2 regions of the Streptomyces sp. NPDC058371 genome follow, and region 1 is predicted to be linked to the other one. Evidence: riboswitches for the same ligand, from Rfam matches in the RefSeq annotation. Region 1 holds a riboswitch; the other holds the start of a gene.
What was found. A riboswitch is a leader RNA that binds a small molecule or an ion and turns the genes downstream of it on or off. The one in region 1 is predicted to bind cyclic di-AMP.
Positions count from the first base shown of each region.

Region 1 (4,193 bases):
CCGGTCACCCACCCCGCTTCGGAGCCTTCCGGGACGGCGACCGGTCCCGATGCGCACGGGCAACCGCGCCCGGGCCACCGCGCCGAGATCGGCCGCGACGTGATGAGTCGCGACGTGGTGGGCCGCGACGTGGTGGGCCGGCCGCCTCAGACCGCCGACGCGATCCGCATCTTGATGTCGTCCGGCGACAGACTCCCCTTCGCCGCCACGTGGTCGCCGGAGGACTCACCGCGCAGCCGGCGCCCGATCCAGGGCACCAAGTACTCGCGCGCCCAGTGGATGTCGTCCCGGCGGACCTCCAACGTGCCGCGCGGCGGCAGTGGGGGCCAGGCCTGGTCCGGATCCGCCGGGACCTCCAGGCCGAGCACCTGGCCCGCGCGCAGCGCGACCCGGGTGTGGCCCTCGGGCGAGAGATGGAGTCGGTCGCCGTCCCAGGCCCGCCGGTCCTGGACCGTCTTGAGCGACCACAGGTCGAGCACCGGACAGCCGTAGCGGTCGGCGACGGCCCGCACATGGCCGTTGTAGGTGGCGATCTTGCCGCGCAGATGCTTCAGCACGGGCACGCCACGGGTGTCGAAGCCGGTCGTCACCAGAACGGCGCCGACGGCCGAGGTGAGGTCGGCGATCGCGCGCTCGAAGCGCTCGGCGACCTCGTCGGGGTCGGTGCCCGGCCGGATGATGTCGTTGCCACCCGCGCAGAAGGAGACCAGGTCGGGCGCGAGCTCCTTGGCGCGCGGGAGCTGCTCCTCGACGATCTGGTCGAGCAGTCTGCCGCGTACGGCGAGATTGGTGTAGCCGAAGTCGCCCTCGGGTCGCCGGTCCGCGAGCAGCACCGCGAACCGGTCGGCCCAGCCGACAAAGGCCCCGTCCGGACCGGGATCGCCGACGCCTTCGGTGAAGCTGTCCCCCACCGCCACGTACGACCCGATCACTGATCTGTTGTCACTCTTCGAATCGTCTGCCACATCGGCCCATGATTCACCTTCGGATGTGACCTACGCGACCGTATTAAAGGGTTGACGCGCGGTGACAAAAGCCACTCTTCAAGTATTGGTCAATCCGGAATAAGGGCGCACTCGGGGACAGTTGACGAACCTCAACGCCCCGAGTCCGATCCGGGATGGCAGACCGCGCCCGGCACACCGAAGGCCGGCCCCGGGGATCAGGGGGCCGGCCTTCGGAGGCGGTGCGGGCGTCAGCCGACGGTGACGCCGTGGGCGCGCAGGTACGCGACCGGGTCCACGTCCGAGCCGTAGTTCGGCGTGGTGCGGATCTCGAAGTGCAGGTGCGGACCGGTGACGTTGCCGGTCGCGCCGGACAGGCCGAGCTGCTGACCGCCGGTCACCGTCTGGCCGGTCGAGACGGAGAGCTGGGACATGTGGCCGTACTGCGAGTACTGGCCGTCGGCGTGCCGGACGATGACCTCGTTGCCGTAGGCGCCGCCCCAGCCGGCCGAGACGACGGTGCCCGCGGCGACGGACTTGATGCTGGTGCCGGTCGGGACGACGAAGTCGACACCGGTGTGGTAGCCGCTGGACCACATGCTGCCCGCGGTCTTGTACGAGGTGCCGATGGTGGCGCCCTGGACCGGCAGGGTGTAGCCGGAGGCGGCCGCGGGCTTGGCGGGCGCGGTCTTGGTCGTCTGGGTCGACGTGCCGGACGACTTGGCGGCCGGGGACGCGGCCTTCCCGCCGAGCGTGAGCTTCAGACCCGGGTGGATCAGGGCCGGGTCGCCGCCGATGACCGTGCGGTTGTCGTCGTACAGCTTCTTCCAGCCGCCGCTGACGTTCTGGTCACCGGCGATCTTCGAGAGGGAGTCGCCGGCCTTCACCGCGTACGTCTTCGTGGAGGCCTTCTCGGCGGCGTCCGGAGCCGCGGCGGCGGCCTTCTGCGGAGCCGAGGACACGGCGGACGCCGGAGTGGCGGCGTGCGCGCCGGTGGCCCCCATCAGCGGCAGCGCGAGCGCGGCGCCACCGGTTCCGGCGATGGCGATCGAGCGGGAGAAGCGCGGGGACTTCGGACGGCGGTGCTTACCCTTCGCGGGCATGGGGATTTCCTCTCCGGCGCCTGCGAGGTGAGCTGTCGGGTGCGAGCTGGAGATGCTCGGTCGCGCTTCGCGCGGCTTGACCCCTAGCCGTTCCGGAGACCGGAACAGGCGTGGTACCTGTGGGTCCCCCGCTCCTGCCGTACACGGGTGGGTGTGCGGGATTCCGGGCGGCGGCAGGATTGGGCGTCCGTCCGGAGTGAGGGCGAACGTAAGCGAGATGAGAGCGCGTCGACAAGCTTGTGGGTTTCCTGTGCACACCGCTTTCTTGATCCATGCCCGAATTACCGGTCACTGTCCGTGGATGGGTGATCTTGTCGGGCAGGTAATCCCCAGGTAAATCGGGCAGGTTGGAAAATCCGCGCCGCGACGCATTGTCACGAATATGACGCTGCTCACGCGCTCGCGACCCAGATGCCCTTATTCCGTGGGCAGTTGGACCGAAGCCGACAAACCGCCCAGAACAGCCAGATGCCACGAAGGCGAACAATTACCGCATCAAGGTCGCCGGCCGCTCCGCCCGCAACCCGTGACACAGCGGCGCCTCGCCTCGGCGGACCTCGCCCTCGATCTCTGCCATCAGTCCCCCCACAGATCCGGACAGGTGCGATCAGACACCGACATTCTCGGGGGTTCCCCGCCTCGTGGGCGACGCCTGTGGACAACTCATTGCCCCAGGAACCCATGTCGTATCGTCGAGAGCGCACCCCGTCGGCGAGCGCGCAGAGCTGCGCCGACGGACGAATGGGAGGAGCCCCCGTGACGCAGCAGGTCCCGTCGACCGAGCCGGAGCTGGCAGCAGTGCGCAACTTCCGCGACGTGGGCGGCCTGCCCACCGTGGACGGCCGACGGGTGCGATACGGGCGGCTGTTCCGCAGCGGTCACCTCGCACACGCCACGGAGGAGGACGCCGCGTTCCTCGCCTCCCTCGGGCTGCACACGATCTTCGACTTCCGCAACGCCGCGGACCAGCGCCTGGAGGGCCCGGACGTCGAGCTGCCCGGCGTCCGGAACGTGAATCTGCCGCTGACCGACCCGGCCGACGGCGCCGAGTTCTGGAAGATGGTCCGCGACGGCGACATCGACCAGCTGCGCGCGATCCTCTCGGACGGCAAGGCGGCGAACCGCATGATCGGCTCGTACCGGAGGATCGTCAAGGAGCGCACGGCCGAGCACTCCCAGGTGCTGCACGCGCTGGCCGAGGACAGCGTGCCCGCGCTCATGCACTGCGCGGCGGGCAAGGACCGCGCGGGCCTGTCGATAGCCGTGACGCTCCTCGCCCTCGGCGTCGAGCGCGACGCCATCCTGGCCGACTACCTGGAGTCGAACGCGGCACACCGTCGCTACAAGGTGCATCGCAGCAGCTCCTCCGCCTCCGCGTACTCCCCGGAGGTCATGGAGCTGCTCAGCCCCCTCTTCGACGCCCGCGCCGAGTATCTGAACACGGCCTTCGAGACGATCGAGGCGACCTGGGGCGGAGTCGACGTCTATCTGGAGCAGGCGCTGAGGATCACCCCGGAGCTGCGGGACCGGCTGCGCGAGCGGCTGCTCGACTGACCCCGCGGTGACCGGCGGCCGGCGGCGGCTACTGGTTCTGCGCGCCCAGCGTGAAGAGCAGGTAGACGAAGGCCGCGAAGAGGTGGCCCACGGCCACGTAGATGAGGAGCCGCACCCACAGCGCGCGCGGGAACTTCTCCTCCATGACCCGCCGTGCGGGCTCGGTGGGTTCGGTCATGACGTCTCTCCCGGGGTGTGGTGCTCCGTCGCCGGGCCGAGGCACAGCGCGGCGGTGGGGCTCTGCAGCAGGGTGTGTACGAAGAGCAGCTCGGCCCCGTCACGATCGGCGGCCGCGATGCGGTGGGGGGTGCCCGAGTCGAAGTGCGCGCTGTCGCCCGGCGCGAGGGCGTGGGCCGTGTCCCCGAGCCGCAGCCGCAGCCGCCCCCTGAGGACGTACAGCCACTCCTCGCCGGGGTGGACACGCACGATGTCGCCCTGCGCCCCGTACGGGACGTGCACGCGCAGTGCCTGCATTCCGCGTCCGGGAGCGCCGGCCGGCCAGTAGGTCCAGCCGCCCGCCTCGCTCGGTTCCACGTCGGCGGCCCGCACGACGGCGTCCCGCTCGGCGACCGTCTCGCCCAGCAGCTCCGAC
Region 1 is NZ_JBHXJC010000001.1:567,424-571,616, reverse strand. Features, by position in the region: gene ACFWM2_RS02445 (SGNH/GDSL hydrolase family protein) at 147-932, opposite strand; gene ACFWM2_RS02440 (peptidoglycan DD-metalloendopeptidase family protein) at 1,196-2,047, opposite strand; cyclic di-AMP (ydaO/yuaA leader) riboswitch at 2,052-2,211, opposite strand; gene ACFWM2_RS02435 (tyrosine-protein phosphatase) at 2,804-3,601, shown strand; gene ACFWM2_RS02430 (DUF6126 family protein) at 3,630-3,746, opposite strand; gene ACFWM2_RS02425 (helix-turn-helix domain-containing protein) at 3,776-4,193, opposite strand, start outside.

Region 2 (4,193 bases), on a different contig from region 1:
AGCTCGCCCTGACCGCCGTACAGCGCGTGCTCTCCATCACCCCCGAAGAGGTGCAGGAGATCGCCAAGGCCCGGCTGCGGCCCGACAACCGCGCGGTGCTCGTGTACGAGCCGACAGCCGCCGAAGAGGCGGAAGCCGCAGCGGCCGCCGAAGCCACCGACGAGGACGAGGAGTCGGCGAAGTGACCGAGCTCGCGAGCATGGAGTTCCACCCGCAGCCCCAGGCCGGCGAGGCCAGGCCGTGGGCGTTCCCGGCCCCCGGGCGCGGCGCGCTCGACAACGGCCTGACGGTGCTGCGCTGCCACCGCCCCGGTCAGCAGGTCGTCGCCGTCGAGGTGCTCGTCGACGCGCCCCTGGACGCCGAGCCGGCCGGTCTCGACGGTGTGGGCACGATCATGGCCCGGGCCTTCTCCGAGGGCACCGACAAACACTCCGCCGAGGAGTTCGCCGCCGAGCTGGAGCGCTGCGGCGCCACTCTCGACTCGCACGCCGACCACCCCGGTGTGCGCCTCTCGCTCGAAGTCCCGGTGTCGCGCCTGCCGAAGGCCCTCGGGCTGCTCGCCGACGCCCTGAGGGCACCGGCGTTCGACGACAGCGAGATCGAGCGGCTGGTCCGCAACCGGCTGGACGAGATCCCGCACGAGACCGCCAACCCGGCCCGCCGCGCCGCAAAGGAGCTCTCCAAGGAGCTGTTCCCGGTCACCTCGCGCATGTCGCGCCCTCGCCAGGGCACCGAGGAGACCGTGCAGGCCATCGACTCGGCGGCCGTACGCGCCTTCTACGAGAAGCACGTTCGCCCCGCCACGGCCACCGCCGTGGTCGTCGGTGACCTCACCGGTGTCGATCTCGACGCGCTGCTCGCCGACACGCTCGGTGCCTGGACCGGCTCGTCCGCCGAGCCGCGCCCGGTGCCGCCGGTGACCGCCGACGACCGGGGCCGCGTGATCATCGTCGACCGGCCCGGCGCCGTCCAGACGCAGTTGCTCATCGGCCGCGTCGGGGCCGACCGGCACGACCGCGTGTGGCCCGCGCAGGTGCTCGGTACGTACTGCCTCGGCGGCACCCTCACCTCGCGCCTGGACCGCGTCCTGCGCGAGGAGAAGGGATACACCTACGGCGTGCGGGCGTTCGGCCAGGTGCTGCGGTCCGCTCCCGACGGCACGGGCGCCGCGATGCTCGCCATCAGCGGCTCCGTGGACACGCCCAACACCGGCCCGGCGCTGGACGACCTCTGGAAGGTGCTGCGCACCCTCGCGGCGGAGGGCCTGACGGACGCCGAGCGCGATGTCGCCGTACAGAACCTGGTGGGTGTCGCGCCCCTCAAGTTCGAGACGGCCGCGGCCGTGGCGAGCACGCTGGCGGACCAGGTCGAGCAGCACCTGCCGGACGACTACCAGTCGACGCTGTACCAGCAGCTCGCCGCGACGGGCACCGTGGAGGCCACCGCGGCCGCTGTGAGTGCCTTCCCGGTGGACCGGCTGGTGACCGTCCTCGTCGGCGACGCGGCACAGATCGCGGAGCCCGTACGAGCCCTCGGGATCGGTGAAGTGAGCGTCGTGACCGCGGAGTAGAGCGACAACTCCCAACGGGCCCAGGTGACTGAAGAGTCGCCTGGGCCCTTCTTTGTCCGTACTTCGGAGTGGCTTGCCCGGACTCGCCCTCAATATGTCCGTATTGATGGGTTGATCATGCATCTGCCCTGTGGCATGCACTACAAAAGCCGTGATCCGTTTGTCGATTGAAAGATGTCCCGTTTAGCGTCAGTCCGGCTGTTCGTCAGGCAGTGCGCCGCGTCCGCGGCACCGGACAGTCATCGCCGAGTCCCCGTACGGCGCGAGCCAGGGGAGCCGGGGACCCATCGCAGTCCCTGGGGTGAATCGGGCGCCCTTCCTGGAAGGGTCCCGTAGGAGACCTTCCTGCTCCGAACCCGTCAGCTAACCCGGTAGGCGAGAAGGAAGGAAAGGACCAGCCCCTTCATGGCGTTCACCCGTGCCACCGGGAAGCACCGTCGTCCGAGCAGGCTCACCCGTACGACCAAGAACGCCGCAGGCGTCGCAGTGCTCACCACCACCGGTGTCATCGGAACCCTGGCCGCTCCGGCATTCGCCGCGGACACTTCCGTAGAACAGACCGGGCTGACCCAGGCCGTCACCATCGGCGACTCGGTCGCCGACCAGATCGACGCGCAGGCCGCCGCCCAGCAGCAGGCGGCCGAGGAGGCCGCCGCGCTGAAGAAGGCCGAGGAGGCCGCCAGGAAGCGCGCCGCGGAGAAGGCCGAGAAGGAGCGCGAGGCCAAGGCCCGTGCCGCCCGCGCCGCCGAGCGCAAGCGCCTCAACACCTTCGTCTCGCCGATCACCGGCTCGTACGTCTCCACGGGCTACAAGACCGGCGGCAGCCTCTGGTCCTCCGGCAGCCACACCGGTGTGGACTTCCACGCCGCGTCCGGCACCGCCGTCCACGCCGTGGGCTCCGGCACCGTCGTGACGGCCGGCTGGGGAGGCGCGTACGGCAACCAGATCGTCATCAAGATGCACGACGGTACGTACACCATGTACGGCCACCTGTCGTCCATCGGTGTCTCCGTGGGGCAGACGGTCACCCCGGGGCAGCAGATAGCCCTCTCCGGCTCGACCGGCAACACCACCGGGCCCCACCTCCACTTCGAGGCCCGTACGACGGCCGAGTACGGCTCGGACATGGACCCCGTCGCCTACCTCCGCTCGCACGGCGTGAACGTCTGACACAGGCCCGCGGGGCGCGCGCACGCGTGCGCCCGGTCGACCGCGTACGGACTTCGAAGGCCCCGGCTCATAGAGCCGGGGCCTTCGCCGTTTCGAACGGTCCGCTGTCCAAAAAATATCCATGGATTCCGGTCCGCCATCGGAAATTCCGTCTCTCTGCAATAGAGTCACTGAACAAGCGTCAATCGACGGCGTTTCGCGAGGATTAAGGCGGAGGTCCGCTCATGCGCATTCCGGCGCACTCGGTATGCACGGCGATCCGTGATGACATCGTCGCGGGTGTCTACGAGCGGGGCGGCCGACTCACCGAGGAACTGCTCGCGCGGCGCTACGGCGTCTCCCGCGTCCCCGTGCGCGAGGCGCTGCGCACCCTGGAGGCCGAGGGCTTCGTCGTCACCCGGCGGCACGCGGGCGCGTGCGTCGCGGAGCCGAACGAGCGGGAGGCCGCGGACCTGCTGGAGATGCGGATGCTCCTGGAGCCGCTGGGCGCCGCCCGGGCCGCACAGCGCCGCACCGAAGCCCACCTCAAGGTATTGCGAGGCCTGGTCAGACTGGGCCAGGAGCGGGCCAGGAGGGGCCACAGCGACGATCTGCGCTCCCTGGGGGGCTGGTTCCACGAGACGCTCGCACAGGCGTCCGGCAGCCCCGCGCTGACGTCCACCCTCGCCCAGCTGCGGCACAAGATCGCCTGGATGTACGCGGTGGAGGCGCCGGCCAACCCGGCGGAGTCCTGGGCGGAGCACGGCGGGATCGTGGACGCCGTCGCGCGCGGCGACAGCGAGCGGGCGCGCGCGATCACCGCGCTGCACACCGAACGGGCGAGCGCGGCGCACCGCCTTCGTTTCCCCGGGCGCGGGGATAGCGGGGACCGCCCGGACCGTGTGAGGACTTCGCAACATCCCGTAAACATGACGGGCCTGCGGCATTAACAAAAGCGCCGTATACAAAGAGGAGTAATTCGCGGGGGATTATTTTTGCTGCCCGCAGAATGGAAAGGCCGAAGGGCTCGACCGGAATACCGGACGAGCCCTTCGATGTGCGTTCGGGACAATCTCTTATGTGGCGTCGGTGGTCGCCACCATTAAGGGAGAAGCCCCCGCGGCGCGCGGCCGCTTCCGCCGGGGCCGTGCAGCCCCGGCGTGAAGTCGAGCGAGCTCAGACGGTCTCGGGAAGCTCGTCGAGCCCCTCGGAGACCAGCTTGGCCAGACGGTCGAGCGCGGTGTCCGCGCCCTCCGCGTCGGAGGCCAGGACGATCTCCTCGCCGCCCTGGGCACCCAGGCCGAGGACCGCGAGCATCGACGCGGCGTTGACGGGGTTGCCGTCCGCCTTGGCGATCGTCACGGGGACGCCGGAGGCCGTGGCCGCCCGGACGAAGATGGAGGCGGGGCGGGCGTGGAGGCCCTCGGCCCAGCCGACGTTGACGCGGCGCTCAGCCATGCGATGCTGCCCTTCA
Region 2 is NZ_JBHXJC010000018.1:51,837-56,029, reverse strand. Features, by position in the region: gene ACFWM2_RS35630 (M16 family metallopeptidase) at 1-185, shown strand, start outside; gene ACFWM2_RS35625 (M16 family metallopeptidase) at 182-1,570, shown strand; cyclic di-AMP (ydaO/yuaA leader) riboswitch at 1,804-1,963, shown strand; gene ACFWM2_RS35620 (M23 family metallopeptidase) at 1,976-2,740, shown strand; gene ACFWM2_RS35615 (GntR family transcriptional regulator) at 2,965-3,669, shown strand; gene ACFWM2_RS35610 (HPr family phosphocarrier protein) at 3,896-4,177, opposite strand.
Region 2: it holds a riboswitch for cyclic di-AMP, as region 1 does, so the genes downstream of both, ACFWM2_RS35620 (M23 family metallopeptidase) here and ACFWM2_RS02440 (peptidoglycan DD-metalloendopeptidase family protein) in region 1, are expected to answer to the same signal.